Regions from separate parts of the Streptomyces sp. NPDC058401 genome, predicted to be linked through region 2. Evidence: riboswitches for the same ligand, from Rfam matches in the RefSeq annotation. Region 2 holds a riboswitch; each other region holds the start of a gene.
The links. A riboswitch is a leader RNA that binds a small molecule or an ion and turns the genes downstream of it on or off. The one in region 2 is predicted to bind cyclic di-AMP.
Positions count from the first base shown of each region.

Region 1: another riboswitch for cyclic di-AMP. It lies ahead of ACFWNV_RS00340 (M23 family metallopeptidase); the one in region 2 lies ahead of ACFWNV_RS29355 (peptidoglycan DD-metalloendopeptidase family protein).
Region 3: another riboswitch for cyclic di-AMP. It lies ahead of ACFWNV_RS17730 (transglycosylase family protein); the one in region 2 lies ahead of ACFWNV_RS29355 (peptidoglycan DD-metalloendopeptidase family protein).

Region 1 is NZ_JBHXKA010000001.1:96,668-102,364, forward strand. Features, by position in the region: gene ACFWNV_RS00330 (M16 family metallopeptidase) at 1-46, shown strand, start outside; gene ACFWNV_RS00335 (M16 family metallopeptidase) at 91-1,458, shown strand; cyclic di-AMP (ydaO/yuaA leader) riboswitch at 1,696-1,855, shown strand; gene ACFWNV_RS00340 (M23 family metallopeptidase) at 1,868-2,674, shown strand; gene ACFWNV_RS00345 (GntR family transcriptional regulator) at 2,859-3,524, shown strand; gene ACFWNV_RS00350 (HPr family phosphocarrier protein) at 3,786-4,067, opposite strand; gene ACFWNV_RS00355 (GNAT family N-acetyltransferase) at 4,252-5,697, shown strand, end outside.
Region 2 is NZ_JBHXKA010000102.1:23,693-29,389, reverse strand. Features, by position in the region: gene ACFWNV_RS29360 (winged helix DNA-binding domain-containing protein) at 1-413, opposite strand, end outside; gene ACFWNV_RS29355 (peptidoglycan DD-metalloendopeptidase family protein) at 544-1,572, opposite strand; cyclic di-AMP (ydaO/yuaA leader) riboswitch at 1,577-1,772, opposite strand; gene ACFWNV_RS29350 (tyrosine-protein phosphatase) at 2,088-2,894, shown strand; gene ACFWNV_RS29345 (aspartate aminotransferase family protein) at 2,919-4,301, opposite strand; gene hpnH (adenosyl-hopene transferase HpnH) at 4,298-5,332, opposite strand; gene ACFWNV_RS29335 (1-hydroxy-2-methyl-2-butenyl 4-diphosphate reductase) at 5,338-5,697, opposite strand, start outside.
Region 3 is NZ_JBHXKA010000042.1:7,124-12,820, forward strand. Features, by position in the region: gene eno (phosphopyruvate hydratase) at 1-871, opposite strand, end outside; gene ACFWNV_RS17730 (transglycosylase family protein) at 1,198-1,905, opposite strand; cyclic di-AMP (ydaO/yuaA leader) riboswitch at 1,908-2,079, opposite strand; gene ACFWNV_RS17735 (transglycosylase family protein) at 2,356-3,507, opposite strand; gene ACFWNV_RS17740 (cytochrome P450) at 3,651-4,958, opposite strand; gene ACFWNV_RS17745 (globin domain-containing protein) at 5,158-5,697, shown strand, end outside.

The DNA of each region.
Region 1 (5,697 bases), on a different contig from region 2:
CGAAGAGACCGACGCGAGCGACCAGAACGAGGGGGCGGAGCAGTGAGCGACACCGCAGCCGACACCGCAGCCGACACCGCAGCCGTCACGATGACCTTCCACCCGCGCCCCGAGGCCGGCGAACCGCAGCCGTGGGCCTTCCCGGCCCCCGAGCGCGGGGTCCTGGCCAACGGCCTGACCCTGCTGCGCTGCCAGCGTCCGGGCCAGCAGGTGGTCGCGGTCGAGATCAACCTCGCCGCCCCGCTCGACGCGGAGCCCGAGGGCCTCGACGGGGTGGCCACGATCATGGTGCGCGCCCTGTCCGAGGGCACCGACAAGCGTTCCGCCGAGGAGTTCGCCGCCGAGCTGGAGCGCTGCGGCGCCACCCTCGACGCGCACGCCGACCACCCGGGCCTGCGGGTCTCCCTGGAGGTTCCGGCCTCCCGCCTGCACAAGGCGCTGGGGCTGGTCGCCGAGGCCCTGCGCGCGCCGGCCTTCGCCGACGCCGAGGTCGACCGCCTGGTGCGCAACCGGCTCGACGAGATCCCGCACGAGAGCGCCAACCCGCAGCGCCGCGCCGCGAAGCAGCTCTCGAAGGAGCTCTTCCCGGCGTCGCTGCGGATGTCGCGCCCGCGCCAGGGCACCGAGGAGACGGTCGCCCGCATCGACTCCGCGGCCGTACGCGCCTTCTACGAGGCCCACGTGCGCCCCGCGACCGCCACCGCGGTGGTCGTGGGCGACCTGACCGGCATCGACCTGGACGCCGTCCTGGCCGACACCCTGGGCGCGTGGACCGGTGACACCACCGCCCCGCGCGCGGTTGCGCCGATCACCGCCGACGACACGGGCCGCGTGGTCATCGTGGACCGCCCCGGCGCGGTCCAGACGCAGCTGCTGATCGGCCGCATCGGGGCCGACCGGCACGACCGGGTCTGGGCGCCCCAGGTGCTCGGCACGTACTGCCTGGGCGGCACGCTCACCTCCCGGCTGGACAAGGTGCTGCGCGAGGAGAAGGGGTACACGTACGGCGTGCGCGCCTTCGGCCAGGTGCTGCGCTCCACCGCCGACGGCAAGGGCGCCTCGATGCTCGCCATCAGCGGCTCGGTGGACACCCCGAACACCGGCCCGGCCCTGGACGACCTCTGGACGGTGCTGCGCACCCTCGCGGAGGGCGGTCTGACCGACGCCGAACGGGACGTGGCCGTGCAGAACTTGGTGGGGGTGGCCCCGCTGAAGTTCGAGACGGCGGCCTCCGTGGCGGGCACGCTCGCCGACCAGGTCGAGCAGGAGCTGCCGGACGACTACCAGGCGCAGTTGTACGCGCGGCTCGCCGAAACCGGCACGGTGGAGGCCACTTCGGCGGTCGTGAGCGCCTTCCCGGTGGACCGTCTGGTCACGGTCCTGGTGGGCGACGCCTCGCAGATCGAGGAGCCCGTACGGGCGCTCGGCATCGGCGAAGTGACCGTGGTCACCAACTGATCGTCAGTTGATCTCCGGCTGATGTCCGGCGGGCCGTCAACTGGCCCGCCGCTCAAGGGGCTCCGGCGGCTTGTCCGCCGGGGCCCCTTTTGTCCTTATTTTCCCTTTAGTGGTGTGGTTGCTTGTATGCGGTGTGGCGTACGCAACAAAAGGGCGCGTCTGTTTGGCGATTGACTGATGATCCGCCTAGCGTCGGCCGTGCTGTTCGTCAGTTGTAACCGCCGCACCCGCGGCACCGGACAGCGATCGCCGAGTCCCCGTCAGGCGCGAGCCTGGGGAGCCGGGGACCCACTTGTGTCCCTGGGGTGAATCGGACCGCCTCGCAAGAGGGGGCCCGTAGGAGACCTTCCTGCTCCGAACCCGTCAGCTAACCCGGTAGGCGAGAGGGAAGGAAAGGATCAACCTCTTCATGGCGTTTGGCAGTCGTGCAGCCGGTTCCGGTTCCGGCAAGCACCGTGGTTCGAGCCGTCTCAGCCGCAGGACCGCCGGCTACGCCGGCATAGCCGCCCTCGCCACCACTGGTGTCGTCGGCTCCCTCGCCGGTCCCGCGTTCGCCGCGGACCACTCGCCCTCCATCGAGGACACCGGCACCCTCAACACCATCGTGGTGGCCGACGAGCTCGCCGGTGACGTCGAGGCCCAGGCCCAGTCCCAGCAGCGGGCCGCCGAGGCCGCCGCCGCCAAGGCGCAGGCCGAGGCCGACGCCAAGCAGCGCGCCGCCGAGGCCAAGGCGAAGGCCGAAGCCCAGGCGAAGGCCGAGCGCGAGGCCGCCGAGCGCGCCGCCCGCGAAGAGGAGCGCAAGCGCCTCAACACCTTCGTCTCGCCGATCGACGGCTCCTACGTCAGCACGCAGTACCACGCGGGCGGCGGCATGTGGTCCTCCGGCAGCCACACCGGCATCGACTTCCACGCCTCCTCCGGCACCTCCGTGCACGCGGTCGGCCTGGGTACCGTGGTCGAGGCGGGCTGGGGCGGCGCGTACGGCAACAACGTCGTCATCAAGCACGCCGACGGCACGTACACCCAGTACGGGCACATGTCCTCGCTGAACGTCTCCGTCGGCCAGCAGGTCACCCCGGGCCAGCAGATCGGCCTGTCGGGCTCCACCGGCAACTCCAGCGGTCCGCACCTGCACTTCGAGGCCCGCACCGGCGCCGACTACGGTTCGGACATCAACCCGCTCACGTACCTGCGCTCGCACGGCGTCAGCGTCTGACCCGCTCGCCACGCACCACACGTCTTCCGCGAAGGCCCCGGCTCTCTGAGAGCCGGGGCTTTTGTCGTGCTCCGTGCCCCGCGTTGTGTGAATGTTTCGTATTTCAGGCCGTCCTCGGAAATTATCGTGTGTTGCAATAGAGTCGCAACGCGCACAGCCATACGAAAAAGGCGGAGGTCCGGTCTTGCGTATTCCCGCGCACACGGTATGCACAGCGATCCGCGACGACATCGTCTCCGGGGTGTTCGGGCCCGGCGCCCGGCTGACCGAGGAAGTGCTGGCCCGCCGGTACGGGGTCTCGCGCGTCCCCGTGCGCGAGGCGCTGCGCACGCTGGAGTCCGAGGGGTTCGTGACCACCCGCCGGCACGCGGGCGCCTGCGTGGCCGAGCCGACCGCGCAGGAGGCGGCCGACCTCCTGGAGCTGCGGATGCTCCTGGAGCCCCTCGCGGCCGCCCGGGCGGCCCGGCGGCGCAGCGAGGCCCACCTGAAGGTGCTGCGCGGCCTGGTCAGGCTGGGGCAGGAGCGGGCCAGGAGGGGGCAGGGGGAGGATCTGCGCTCCCTGGGCGGCTGGTTCCACGAGACGCTCTCCCAGGCCTCTGGCAGCCCCGGGCTCATCGCACTGCTCACCCAGATGCGTCACAAGGTGGCCTGGATGTACGTGGTGGAGGCCCCGGTGCGGCCCGTGGAGTCCTGGGCGGAGCACGGCGCGATCGTGGACGCGGTGGCCCGGGGCGACGCCGAGCGGGCCCGGGCGCTGACCGCGGTGCACGTGGACCGGGCGGCGGGGGCGCACCGGCTGCGCGTGAGGACTTTGCAACCTGCCGTAAACACGGCAAGCGTTCCGCATTAACAAACGGCGTATACAAAGGGGGGATATCCGGGCCGGGTAATCGGGCCCGCGCGCCCGGGTGTCCCGTACGGCTTTTATGGCCGGAATTCCTGCCGCCGGAATGGAGTGCGCAGGAATGGATGCGGGTATTCCGTCCGGCCCCGGCCGGGGCCCCGAAAGCAGCGAAGCCGTTGCCCTCGACCGTCGTGGTGGTCGGGGGCAACGGCTTCGCCGTGCAAGTCCTGCGGATCCTGCGAGTCCTGCGGGTCGAACCCGAAGGGGTCAGACGGTCTCGGGGAGCTCCTCGAGGCCCTCGGCGACCAGCTTCGCGAGGCGGTCCAGTGCGGCCTCGGCGCCATCGGCGTCGGACGAGAGGACGATCTCCTCGCCGCCCTGGGCGCCCAGGCCCAGAACCGCCAGCATGGAGGCGGCGTTGACGGGGTCGCCGCCGGCCTTCGCGATGGTCACCGGGACGCCGGAAGCGGTCGTCGCGCGGACGAAGATCGAGGCGGGACGAGCGTGCAGGCCCTCGGCCCAGCCGACGTTGACGCGGCGCTCTGCCATGGTGATGCCCTTCAGGTTCTTACGGTTGTCTAGACCAGTCTCTCACGACGTCCGGAATGGTCGAACCGACCTTCGGCCCGACTTTCCCGCCGTTCGACCTACCCCAGCTTGCCCTGATTCGAGTCAGCTTGCCCGATGCGCCGCGCCCAGGCCACTCGACGCGTTCGCGCCTTAAGGTGACCCCATGACGACCGAGTCCGACCCCTCGTACCCGGACCACTGGGAAGCCGACGTCGTCCTTCGGGACGGCGGGACCGCCCGGATCCGGCCCATCACCACCGAAGACGCGGGCCGGCTGGTCAGCTTCTACGAGCAGGTCTCGGACGAGTCCAAGTACTACCGGTTCTTCGCCCCCTACCCCCGGCTCTCCGACCGCGACGTGCACCGCTTCACGCACCACGACTACGTGGACCGGGTCGGCCTCGCCGCGACGATCGGCGGCGAGTTCATCGCCACCGTCCGCTACGACCGGATCGACGCCGACGGCCGCTCGGCCACCGGACCCTCCGACGAGGCCGAGGTCGCCTTCCTCGTCCAGGACGCCCACCAGGGGCGCGGAGTCGCCTCCGCCCTGCTCGAACACATCGGCGCGGTCGCCCGCGAACGCGGGATCCGCCGCTTCGCGGCCGAGGTGCTGCCCGCCAACGGCAAGATGATCAAGGTGTTCACCGACGCCGGCTACCAGCAGAAGCGCAGCTTCGAAGACGGCTCCGTCCACCTCACCCTCGACCTCGAACCGACCGCCGAGTCCCTCGCCGTCCAGCGCGCCCGCGAGCAGCGCGCCGAGGCCCGCTCCGTCCAGCGGCTGCTGTCCCCCGGATCGGTGGCGGTGATCGGAGTCAGCCGCTCCCTCGCGGGCGTGGGTGCGGCGGCCCTGCGCAACCTGCGCGACAGCGGCTTCCACGGCCACCTCTACGCCGTCAACGAGGCGGTCACCCGCGATCTGCTCGACGGCGTACGGGCCTACCCCACGCTCGGCGCCGTCGGCGCCCCGGTCGACCTCGCCGTCATCGCGGTCCCGGCGGACCGGGTCCCGGACGCGGTCGCGGCCTGCGGAGAACACGGGGTGCAGGGCCTGGTCGTCCTGTCCGCCGGATACGGGGAGAGCGGGGCCGAGGGCATGGCCCGCCAGCGCGAACTGGTGCGGCAGGTGCGCTCCTACGGGATGCGGCTGATCGGACCGAACGCCTTCGGGGTGATCAACACGGCCCCCGAGGTGGAGCTGAACGCCTCCCTGGCCCCCGCTCCGGCCCCCGCGCGGGGACGGGTAGGCCTCTTCACCCAGTCCGGGGCGATCGGCATCGCACTGCTCTCCGGGCTGCTGCGGCGCGGGGAGGGACTGTCCTCCTTCGTCTCCGCCGGGAACCGGGCCGACGTCTCCGGCAACGACATCCTCCAGTACTGGTACGACGACGAGGCCACCGACGTCGCACTCATGTACCTGGAGACCCTGGGCAACCCGAGGAAGTTCACCCGGCTCGCCCGGCGCACCGCGGCCGTCAAGCCGGTGGTCGTCGCCAGGGGCGGCCGGCACACCCCCGCCGGACACGTGGTCCCCGGCACCCGGCTGCCCGAGGCGACCGTCTCGGAGCTGCTGCGGCAGGCGGGCGTCATCCGGGTCGACACGGTG
Region 2 (5,697 bases):
TCGCACTCCGCCGTCGTACGGGGCCGGTCGGCGAAGTCCAGCAGCTCCGGCACGAGGACGTCGGCGTCCTCGGCCGTCAGCCCCGAGTCCGTGAAGCGGGTCCCGAGCCGGGCGGCCCGTACGGACGGCTGCACGGCCTCCCGGAAGGACGGGTAGTCCTGCGCGTGCACGGCGTGCAGGGTCAGCCGCATCAGCGTCGACTTGAGCACCTCGCGCCCCGTGAAGGCGGCGTCGAGCTCGGCCGGGTCGAAACCGGCGAGCCGGTTCCACAGCGCGAGGTAGGGCGAGGCCGCGTGCTGCGCCTGCAGGGCGACCACCCGGCGGACCGCGTCACCGACGCTCAGCGCCTCGCGCCGCAGCAGCAACTGCCGTGCGAGGGTCGCGCGGTTGAGCTCTCCCGCGCTGACCTTCACGTGCCGGCCTTCATGGTGCTGGCCTTCATGGTGCCGGCCTTCATGGTGCTGGCCTTCATGCCCCGACCGTCCCGTCCCGTGCCCTGTCGAAGCGTGCAGCCTAACCGGCACCTCCGACAGCGCCCCGGGTTCAGATGCTGACGCCCTTCGACCGGAGGTAGGCCAGCGGGTCGATGTCCGAGCCGTACGAGGGCCCGGTGCGGATCTCGAAGTGCAGGTGCGGGCCGGTCACGTTGCCCGTGGCACCGGAGAGGCCGAGGGTCTGCCCGGCGCTGACGCTCTGGCCGGACGAGACGGACAGCTGGGAGAGGTGCGCGTACTGGCTGTACTTGCCGTCGGCGTGACGGATGACGACCTCGTTGCCGTACGCGCCGCCCCAGCCGGCGGAGACCACGGTGCCGGCGCCGACCGCCTTGACGGTGGTGCCGGTGCTCGCGGAGAAGTCGACCCCGGTGTGGTAGCCGCTGGACCACATGGAGCCGGCGGTCTTGTACGCGGTGGAGGTGCCGCCGCCGACCGGGGCGACGAAGCCGGTCGAGGTGGAACCGCCCTGCTGCTTGGCGGGGGCCTTGGCCTTGGGGGCGGGCGCGGCGGCCTCGTCCGAGGAACCCTCGTCCGAGGAACCCTCATCGGAGGAGGCCTCATCGGCGCTGGAGGAATCCGATGAAGCAGAAGAATCGGAAGGAGCAGAGGAAGCGGACTTCTTGGCCGGCTTCGGCGTTTCGGCCGGCGCCGACTGGGCCGCCGCGGCCGGAGCCGAGCCCTTCGCGCCGAGCGTGAGCTTGAGGCCCGGGTGGATCAGCGAGGGGTCGGTACCGACGGCCTCGCGGTTGTCCGCGTAGAGCTGCTGCCAGCCGCCGGTGAGGTGCCGGCTCTCGGCGATCTTGGAGAGGTAGTCGCCCGGCACCACGGTGTAGACGGTGGGGGCGCTCTGCGCGGCGGCCGGCGCGGCCTGGAGCGCGGCGGGCACCTGGGCGGCCACGGCCTGCGGCGCCTGGACCGGAGCGGCGGCGGGGGCCGCGGCCGGGGCGCCCGCGGCGTGGGCGCCGGTGGCGCCGAGCAGCGGAAGCGCGAGGGCCGCGCCACCGGTGCCCGCGGCGGCGAACCCGCGGGATATCGAGCGGGACTTGGGACGGCGGTGCTTACCCGTTCCGGACATGGCGCATTCCTCTCCGACGCCTGCGAGGTGAGCTGTCGGGTTCGGACGGGAGATGTCCGGCCGCCTCTGTGCCGGTGAACAGCACATGTACGGCTTCACCCCGAGCTGTCCGGTTGTAAGGATCTCGACACGAGATCCGGGACAGCGGCTTACCTGGTTCCCCCGCTCCTGCCGCGCGCGTGAATAGTCGGGTGCGGTTTCCGGTCGGCGGCAGGATTAGGCGGTCCGTCCGGATCGATCGCGAACGTAATCGAGTCCGCCCGCACGGAACAAGTCATGAATTCCCCAACGGAATCTTGAAGATGACGGACTGCCGGAATTCCGGTCACCCTCCGTCCATTCCGCACCTTCAACAGCCGCCCCGACAAGGCAATTCGCCATTAGCGATCAGGCACTCACCGTCACCGTATGATCTGGCTCACGGGGGCATGTCCGATCTCGCCTCTCGCTATGGCAAGTTGTCAGCAAGTAGCGTAATTCGGACACCATCAACGACGATGACACGGAGGAGCCCGGTGACCCAGCCGATACCCCAGAGTCCGCACGAGGAGCCGATGCTGACCGGAGTGCGCAACTTCCGCGACGTGGGCGGGTTGCCGACCGTGGACGGCCGACGGGTCAAGTCGGGACAACTATTCCGAAGCGGACATCTGGCGCATGCCACCGAAACCGACGCGGAGTTCCTCGGGTCGCTCGGACTGCACACCGTCTTCGACTTCCGCAACGGAGCCGACCACGCGCTGGAGGGTCCGGACGTGGAGCTGCCCGGCGTGCTCAACGTCAACATTCCGCTGACGGATCCGGCCGACGGCAGCGAGTTCTGGAAGATGGTCCGCGGCGGGGACCTGGCGCAGCTCCGCGAGATCCTGGGCGGGGGGAAGGGCGCCGCGCGGATGTCCCGTTCGTACCGGACGATGATCCGGACCCGGACCGCCGAGCACGGCCGGGTGGTACGGGCGCTCGCCGAGAACAGCGTCCCGGCCCTCATGCACTGCGCCGCCGGGAAGGACCGGGCGGGCCTGTCGATCGCCGTCACCCTGCTCGCGCTGGGCGTCGAGCGGGAGGCGATCGTCGCGGACTACCTGGAGTCGAACGCCCCGCACAACCGCTACCGGGTCCGCCGGGGCAGCGATGCGCCCGAGGCCCGTGCCCCCGAGGTGATGGAGCTGCTCTCCCCGCTCTTCGACGCCCGCGCCCCGTATCTGACCGCGGCCTTCGACACCATCGACGAGGAGTGGGGCGGCGTGGAGCGCTACCTGGCGGAGGGCCTCGGGCTCGCGCCCGAGACCCTCGCCGGGCTCCGCGACCGCCTGCTGGACTGAGGCCCCACGAGCCGGGCCGTCGTCTCAGCGGTTGGCGACGGCCTGCTTCACCAGTGTCCGGCCGAAGTCCCACATCAGCGCGCCGCCGCCGTGGGCCTCGTCCATGACCGCGCGGAAGGCGCCGACGAACCGGTCGACGTCCGCCTCGTCCACGATCAGCGGCGGGATCAGCTTGATCACTTCGAGGTGGTCGCCGGAGACCTGCGTGAGGATCCGGTGCTTCTGCAGCAGCGGCACCACGACCATCTGCGCGAACAGCCCCTTGCGCGCCGCCTGGAGCATGCTCCAACGGCTCCGCAGCCCGAGCGAGGACGGCCGGCCGAACTCGATGCCGATCATGAGCCCGCGGCCCCGTACCTCGTGGAGCAGTTCGTACGTGTCCACGAGCGCGGCGAGCCGCCCGCGCAGCAGGTCGCCCATCGCGCGGGCGTTGGCCACGACCTGCTCGTCCTCCATGACGGAGAGGACGGCGAGCCCGGCCGCCATCGCCTGCGCGTTGGAGCCGAAGCTGGCGGAGTGGACGAGGACCCGGTCCATGGAGGAGTAGACCTTCTTGAAGATCCAGTCCTTGCCCAGGGTGGCGCCGACGGGGACATAGCCGCCGGAGAGGGCCTTCGCCACGCAGACCAGGTCCGGTTCGACCCCGGCCTCGTGCTGGTAGGCGTAGAAGTCGCCGGTCCGTCCTAGGCCCGTCTGCACCTCGTCGGCGATCAGCAGCGCACCCCGCCGGTGGAGCAGCTCCTGTGCGGCGAGCAGGAAGCCGGGCGGGGCCGCGAGCACCCCCTTGCCCTGGATCGGCTCGACGACGAGGGCCGCCACGTCCCCCTTCTTCAGCTCCCGCTCCAGGGCGGCCAGGTCCCCGAGGGCGATCGCGGTGTCCGGCAGCAGCGGCGCGAAGCCGTCGCGGAAGCCGGCCTCGCCGTTGACCGAGAGCGAGCCCGTGGTGAGCCCGTGGAAGGCGTGGTGGCAGTAGAGGACCCTGGGCCGCCCGGTGGCGTACCGGGCGAACTTCAGGGCGGTCTCCACGGCCTCGGTGCCGCTGTTGCCGAAGAAGACCCGGTCCAGGTGCGGGCTGTGGGAGAGCAGCTTCTCGGCCAGCAGCCCGGGCAGCGGCTGGCAGTCGAAGCGGGTGAGGTCGGCGAGCTGGGCGTCCAGCACGTCGTGCAGGGCCTGCCTGACCACCGGGTGGTGGCGGCCCAGCCCCATCACACCGAACCCGGCCAGCATGTCGAGGTAGTCGTTGCCCTCGGCATCCCAGAAGTGGGCTCCCTCGGCCCGTACGTAGACCTTGTCGAACCCGATGGTGTGCAGCATGCGCGGCAGCTGGTGGTTGAGGTGGCGGGCGTGCAGCTCGTACCGCTCGCCACCCCGCTCGGCCAGCAGGGCGCCGAGATCGAAGCCGGTCATACCGACTTGTCCCTGCTCCCGCCCCCCACGGTCTCGCGGACCGCCCGCAGCGACTCCTTCAGCGACCCCATGGTGGCCAGGACGGCCGTGGGCTCGTACCCGCAGTGCGCCATGCAGTTCGCGCAGCGCGGGTCCTTCCCGCGGCCGTACTTGCTCCAGTCGGTCTCCTCGATCAGTTCCCGGTACGAGGGCACGTACCCGTCGCTCATCAGATAGCAGGGCCGCTGCCAGCCGAAGAGCGAGTAATTCGGAATGGCCCAGGCGGTGCAGGGGAAATCGGCTTTGCCTTCCAGGAAGTCCAGGAAGAGCGGGGAGTGGTTGAGCCGCCAGCGGCGCCGGTTGCCTCCGGCGAAAGCCTTCTTGAAGAGTTCGCGGGTCTGTTCGACGCCGAGGAAGTGCTCCTGGTCGGGAGCCTTTTCGTAGGCGTAGGCCGGCGAGATCATCATCTCGTCCACCTGGAGATCGTCATTGAGGTAGTTGAGGACCTCGATGATGGTCTGCGGGGTGTCGGTGTTGAAGAAGGTGGAGTTGGTCGTGACCCGGAATCCGCGCTTCTTCGCCTCCTTGATGGCCTCGACCGCCTCGTCGAAGACGCCTTCCTTCGCCACCGACTCGTCGTGGCGCTCGCGCAGCCCGTCGATGTGCACGGCGAAGGCGAAGTACGGGGAGGGCGTGAACTTCTCGATCTTCTTGCGGAGCAGCATGGCGTTGGTGCAGAGGAAGACGTACTTCCGCTTGGCCACCAACTGGCGCACGATCTCGTCGATCTGCGGGTGCATCAAGGGCTCGCCGCCCGCGATGGACACCATCGGCGCGCCCGATTCCATCACGGCGCCCACCGCCTGGGCCACGGGCATGCGCTGCTTGAGCACCCCGGCCGGGTGCTGGATCTTCCCGCACCCCTCGCAGGCCAGGTTGCAGGCGTAGAGCGGTTCCAGCTCGACGATCAGCGGGAACTTCTCACGCTTGCGGAGCTTCTGTTCGAGCAGGTACGTCCCGACCCTGATGGTCTGTCGCAGTGGCATGGCCATCTGGCTCACCTCCTGGGGAGCAGCAAAGAACGGTGCCATTCGTAAAACGCAGGCAGTACGGCACGCAGTACGCGAAAGGCCGATATTCCCCCGCGGACGGTGCCGATACGGACGAGCTCATGCTCCGGAGCGTCCACGATCACCCGGACGGCCGCAACCGGACGGTCCCGGGAGCCCGGGGCGCTCCCGCCCCGGGTCGCGGTCCACAGGGTGGCGGCCGATTCCATGTCGACCCCGACGGCGCCGCCGGCGCGCAGCTGGGCGCGCTCCTGGCCCCGGACGACGTGGTCGGATCCGGTCAGTGCACCGAGGTGTACGGTCCGGCCGGGTACCGCCCGGGCCAGTGCCTCGGCGAGCAGGGCGGT
Region 3 (5,697 bases), on a different contig from region 2:
AGTCGTCCTCGAACAGCGGGTCCTCGATGGAGACCAGCGGGTACGCCTCGACGAGCTCGGCGTAGTAGTCGGTCATCTCGGCGGCCGAGCGGGACTTGCCCTCGAACTCGTAGTTGCCGTCCTTGTAGAACTCGGACGCGGCGACGTCGAGCGCGAGCGCGATCTGCGTGCCCGGGACGTAGCCGGCCTGCTTGATGGCCTCGACGATGAGGTCCAGCGCGGCACGGTTCGACTCGAGGTTCGGCGCGAAGCCGCCCTCGTCGCCCAGACCGGTGGAGAGGCCCTTGGTGTGCAGGACCTTCTTGAGGGTGTGGTAGACCTCGGCACCCCAGCGCAGCGCCTCGGAGAAGGACTCCGCGCCGATCGGGGCGATCATGAACTCCTGGATGTCGACGTTGGAGTCGGCGTGCGACCCACCGTTCAGGATGTTCATCATCGGAACGGGCAGCAGGTGCGCGTTCGGGCCGCCGAGGTAGCGGAAGAGCGGGAGGTCGGAGGCCTCGGCCGCGGCGTGCGCGACGGCGAGGGAGACACCGAGGATGGCGTTGGCGCCGAGGGAGCCCTTGTTCTCGGTGGCGTCCAGGTCGATCATCGCCTGGTCGATCAGGCGCTGCTCGGTGGCGTCGTAGCCGACGAGCTCCGGGCCGAGCTGCTCGATGACGGCGAGGACCGCCTTCTCGACGCCCTTGCCCATGTAGCGGTTGGGGTCACCGTCGCGGAGCTCTACGGCTTCGAACGCTCCGGTGGAGGCGCCGGACGGGACTGCAGCACGGCCGGTGCTGCCATCGTCGAGGCCCACCTCGACCTCGACCGTGGGGTTGCCTCGGGAGTCCAGGATTTCCCGGGCTACGACGACGTCGATGGACGGCACGAGCATCTCCTTCTGGGATGTGACGCTGGGTGTGCGGTGGCATGTCAGGCCGTGGGATGGCCTTGCCGCTTAGAGCCTAACCGGCTCCGGGCACTCGGCCAGCCGACCGCCCGGGTCCTGGGACGAAAAAGGGCCTGAATGCCCCTCTTACGGGACATAGGGCCCTTGATCATCGATAGACCGGAGGCTCCGTCAGGCCGGAGGCGCGTGCACACAGCACCGCCCGGCGCGAAGGGGGTTGCGCGCCGGGCGGTGGAATTACGTGGTGGAGCTCCGTGCGGAACTACTGCGTGTCGCGAAAGCGGCCACGCCCGTTCTCACACGTTTCAGCTGAGGTTCAGCTTCTGACCCGGGTAGATCAGGTCGGCGTCCGAGACGATGTCCTTGTTCAGCTCGTAGAGCTTCTCCCAGCCGCCGGACACCTTGTTCGCGTCGGCGATCGCACCCAGCGTGTCGCCGGACTTGACCTCGTAGGAGCCGTTGCCCGTCTTGGGGGCCTCGGTCTTCGGCGCGGCCGCGGCGGCCGGACGCTCGGAGCGGGTCGTCGGAGCCTCGGCGCGCTTGGTCTCCTTCTTCGGCTCGGCCTTCTTCTCCACCTTCGGCGCCGGCTTCGGCTGGGCCTTCGGCTTGGCGGGGGTCTCCGCGGAGCCGCCGGTGTAGGAGGAGTTCGACAGGCCCACGCCACAGGACGGCCAGGCGCCCTTGCCCTGGCCCTTGAGGACCTTCTCGGCGATGGCTATCTGCTGCGACTTGGAGGCCTGGTTGGCCTGCGCGGCGTACGACTTGCCGCCGTACGCGGCCCACGTGGAGGACGAGAACTGCAGGCCGCCGTAGTAGCCGTTGCCCGTGTTGATGGACCAGTTGCCGCCGGACTCGCACGCGGCGACCCGGTCCCATTCGCCGGCGGTCGCGGCGGAAGCGGTGCCCGCGGCCATCAGCGGAGCGGCCACGGCGACACCGGCGACGCCGGCCAGCGTGACGATGCGGACGGCCTTGGAGCCGCGACGGTGCTTGCCCTTGCCCGAAAGCAGCATGGAGTTCTCCTCACCGACGCCTACGAGGTGAGCTGTCGGGTTCGGGCGAGTGAGTGCCCGGCCGAGCGACCTAGCGCTCGACTTAACCCCTAGCCGGTTCCGTGACCGTCTCTCAACGGCCGGTTCCGGCGCCTACCTTGGTTCCCCCGCTCCTGCCTTCGGCGCTTTACGCGACGAGTGTTCCCTCCGTCCGCCGGCAGGATTCGGCGATGCGGTCGAAGGAGCCCGCGGTGGCGAGCGATTCAGAAGGTAGACAGGTCTCCCCCCGATGTTCAACGAGGAACATCGGGGGGAAACGGTGCCTACTTGCACTCCCCGGAAGGGTGTTTGCGCAGGTGAGGGCGGGGTTTGCGGAACCCTCCGGGCCGGACACGCCAGTTGACCTGAAGAGACACATGTCTCACTTACAGAAAACGGACAATCAGCTGGTTCCGGACGCTTTAAGTGCCCCTATTGGTGCGTTAGATCCAGGTTCTGACCGGGCTTGATCAGGTCCGCATCGCCGCCGATGACCTGCTCGTTGGCCTCGTACAGCCCCTTCCAGCCGCCCTTCACTCCGTTGGCGTCCGCGATGGCGACGAGGTTGTCGCCCTCCTTCACGGTGTACGAAGGGTCCGACGCGGCGTCAGGCGCGGCCTGCGTCTCGACCGCGGCCTGGCCGCGGTGCTTGCCGCCGCCCTCGGTCGCGCCGGGGGCCGCCGGGGTGCTCGGGGCGGCCGCGTCGCCGGGTGCGGCCGGAGCCGTCGGGGCCGTGGGATCAACCGGGTTGACCGGATTTGTCGGGTTCGCCGAGTTCCCCTGGTCGGCCGGGGCCGTCGGGTTCGCCGGGTCTGACGGGCCGACGGGAGCCGTCGGGTCCACCGGGCTCACCGGCACCGTCGGGTCCACCGGGCTCACCGGAGCGGTCGGGTCCACCGGCGCGGTCGGATCCACGGACGGCGGCGCCGGAGTCGTGGGGTCCGTCGGGGCGGTGGGGTCCGTCGGGCTCGTGGGAGCCGTCGGGTCGCCCGGGAGGCCGGGAGGCGGCGCCTGGAGGTCCGGCGCGGGCATGACGGGGAGGTCGCCGGGCACGCCGACGGGATAGTCGGGCAGCGGCGAGCCCGAAGGCTCCGGCGCGGCCGGGCTCGTGGGCGTCGGGGCCCCGAAGTCCGTGGAGGGCTTGCCCGAGCCGGTGTGGGGCACGGAGTCGTCCGGGCGGGACGGGGCGGCGGGGGCGGCGGATCCGGAGCCCCCGGGCAGGCCCGGGTCCACCACGGCGGCGGGCGCGTCCTGCGTCAGCCCGGCCGGCACTCCGCACAGCGGCCACGCCTGGGGGCCCTGCGAGGCCAGGACCCGTTCGGCCACGGCGATCTGCTGGGAGCGGCTGGCGAGGTCGGCGCGCTCGGCGAAGTCGAGCCCGCCGGCGTTCTTCCACTGCTCCTGGCTGAACTGCAGCCCGCCGTAGGTGCCGCCCCCGAAGTTGGCACTCCACGTGCCACCGCTCTCGCACTCGGCGACCTTGTCCCATGTGGAGGTCTCCGCGGCGCTCGCGCCCGTGGCCGCGAGCAGCGGCAGGGCGAGGGCGGTGCCGGTGACTCCGGCGGTGACGACAAGTGCGGGCACTTGTCGGGGGCGTCTGTGGCGGCCGTTCCCGGAACGCATGAGGCTGCACCTTTCGCATAACGGCGGGGTAACGGCAGAACCTAGCGGCCTTCGAACGCCTGTCACAAGTTTGGGCTGTCAACTGACTTCCGGTCAGGCCGGTTTCAGGTGGTTTGGGCGGTGGATTCGGCGGTGAAGCGGACCGGGAGCGTCCGCAGCCCCCGCATGATGAGCCCGCCGCGCCAGCGCAGCTCCTCGGGAGCCACGGCCAGTTCCAGATCGGGCAGCCGCGTCAGCAGGGTCGCGAGCGCGGTCTGCCCTTCGAGCCGGGCGAGCGGGGCGCCCAGGCAGTAGTGGATGCCGTGCCCGTATCCGAGGTGCTGGTTGTCGGTCCGGGAGAGGTCCAGGGTGTCCGGGTCGGCGAACCGTTCGGGGTCCCGGTCGGCGGCCGCCAGGACCACCAGCACCGGGTCTCCGGCCGCGATGTCCTGGCCGCCGAGCTCGAAGGCCTCGGTGGCGAACCGCCAGGTGGCCAGCTCCACGGGTCCGTCGTAGCGCAGCAGCTCCTCCACGCCGGTGGCCAGCAGCCCGCTCTCCCCGGCCGCCAGGGAGCTCTGGAGGAGTGCGCGCTGCTCCGGGTTCATGAAGAGGGAGTGGACCCCGTTGCCGATGAGGTTGACCGTGGTCTCGAACCCCGCGAACAAGAGGATGAAGGCCATCGCGGTGGCCTCGGCCTCCGTCAGGTGGTCCCCGTGGTCGCTGGCCCGGATCAGATCGGAGATCAGGTCGTCGCCGAGGTCGTCGCGCTTGCGGTGGATGAGCTCCCCGAGATAGGTGCGCATCTGCTTCACGGACCGGGCCACCCCGCCGCGCGGGCCGCCGCCGTGCCGGATCATCATGCCCGCCCAGTCGCGGAAGTCGTCCTGGTCCTCTCGCGGTACACCGAGCATCTCGCAGATGGCGTAGATGGGGAGCGGGAAGGCGAACTCGTGGATGAGGTCGGCCTCCCCCTTCTCACAGAACTGGTCGATGAGGTGGTCGGTCAGTTCCTGCACCCTCGCGGTGAACTCGGCGACCCTGCGCGGGGTGAACGCCTTCGACACCAGCCGGCGCAGCCGGGTGTGGTCCGGCGGGTCGATGTTGAGGAGGTGCGTCATCAGCTCCGCCTTGCGCTCCCCCGGGATCCCGGTGCGGCCCTTGGCGTGCGCGGAGCCCGCGTGATGGGCCGGGTTCTTGCTGAGCCGCTGGTCGGCGAGGGCCTGGCGGGCGTCGGCGTACCGGGTGACGAGCCAGGCCTCGACCCCGCTGGGGAGCGTGGTGCGGTGCACGGGCGCGTGCTCGCGGAGCCAGGCGTACGCCGGGTACGGGTCGGTCGCGAACTCCCAGTCGAACAGGGTCGGCGGGGTGGGCGGGGTGGGCGGGGTGGATCCGGCGGCGGCTCCGGCGGCGGCTCCGCCCGTGGATCCGTCCACGGACTGGTCGGCGGCGGGCTCTTCGGGGGCTGCGGGGGTCTGCTCGTGCACCCGGAGACCGTATCCCGCCGACCATCCGTCACCCCATATGGCCTATTTATCGCGGCTGTCCGTAGATCGGCTCTGGCTTGACCTCACGTTCTCCGGCGTTCCTACTTTCGGTTTTGTGGATGTGAGGATCTTGAAAAGCAGCTTCGCGGTGGTGGAGAGACGGGCCGAGCATGCGGTCAAGTTCTTCTACTCCCACCTCTTCTGGCACAACCCCGGAGTCCGTGATCTCTTCCCGGCCTCCCTCGAAGACATGGAACGACAGCGGGACCGGCTCTTCGCCGCGCTCACCCATGTGATCGCCCACCTGGAGAACGAGACGCTCGTCCCCTATCTGCGCGACCTCGGCCGCGACCACCGCAAGTTCCTGGCGGGGCCCGAGCACTACGCGGCCGTGGGCACCAGCCTCATCGCCGCGCTCGCCGAGGCCTCCGGGTCCGCCTGGGATCACCAGGCGGAAAAAGCCTGGTCAGAGGCGTATCAGGTGATCGCCGAGGCGATGATGGCCGGCGCCGCCGCCAGCGAGGACCCGCCCTGGTGGGACGCGGAAGTGGTACGCCACCTGCTGTACGGGGAGGACATCGGCGTCCTCACCCTCCGCCCGCACCTGCACTTCCCCCACGTCCCCGGCCAGTACGCGAGCGTGAGCAGCGACCGGGTGCCGACCACCTGGCGCACGTACTCCCTGGGC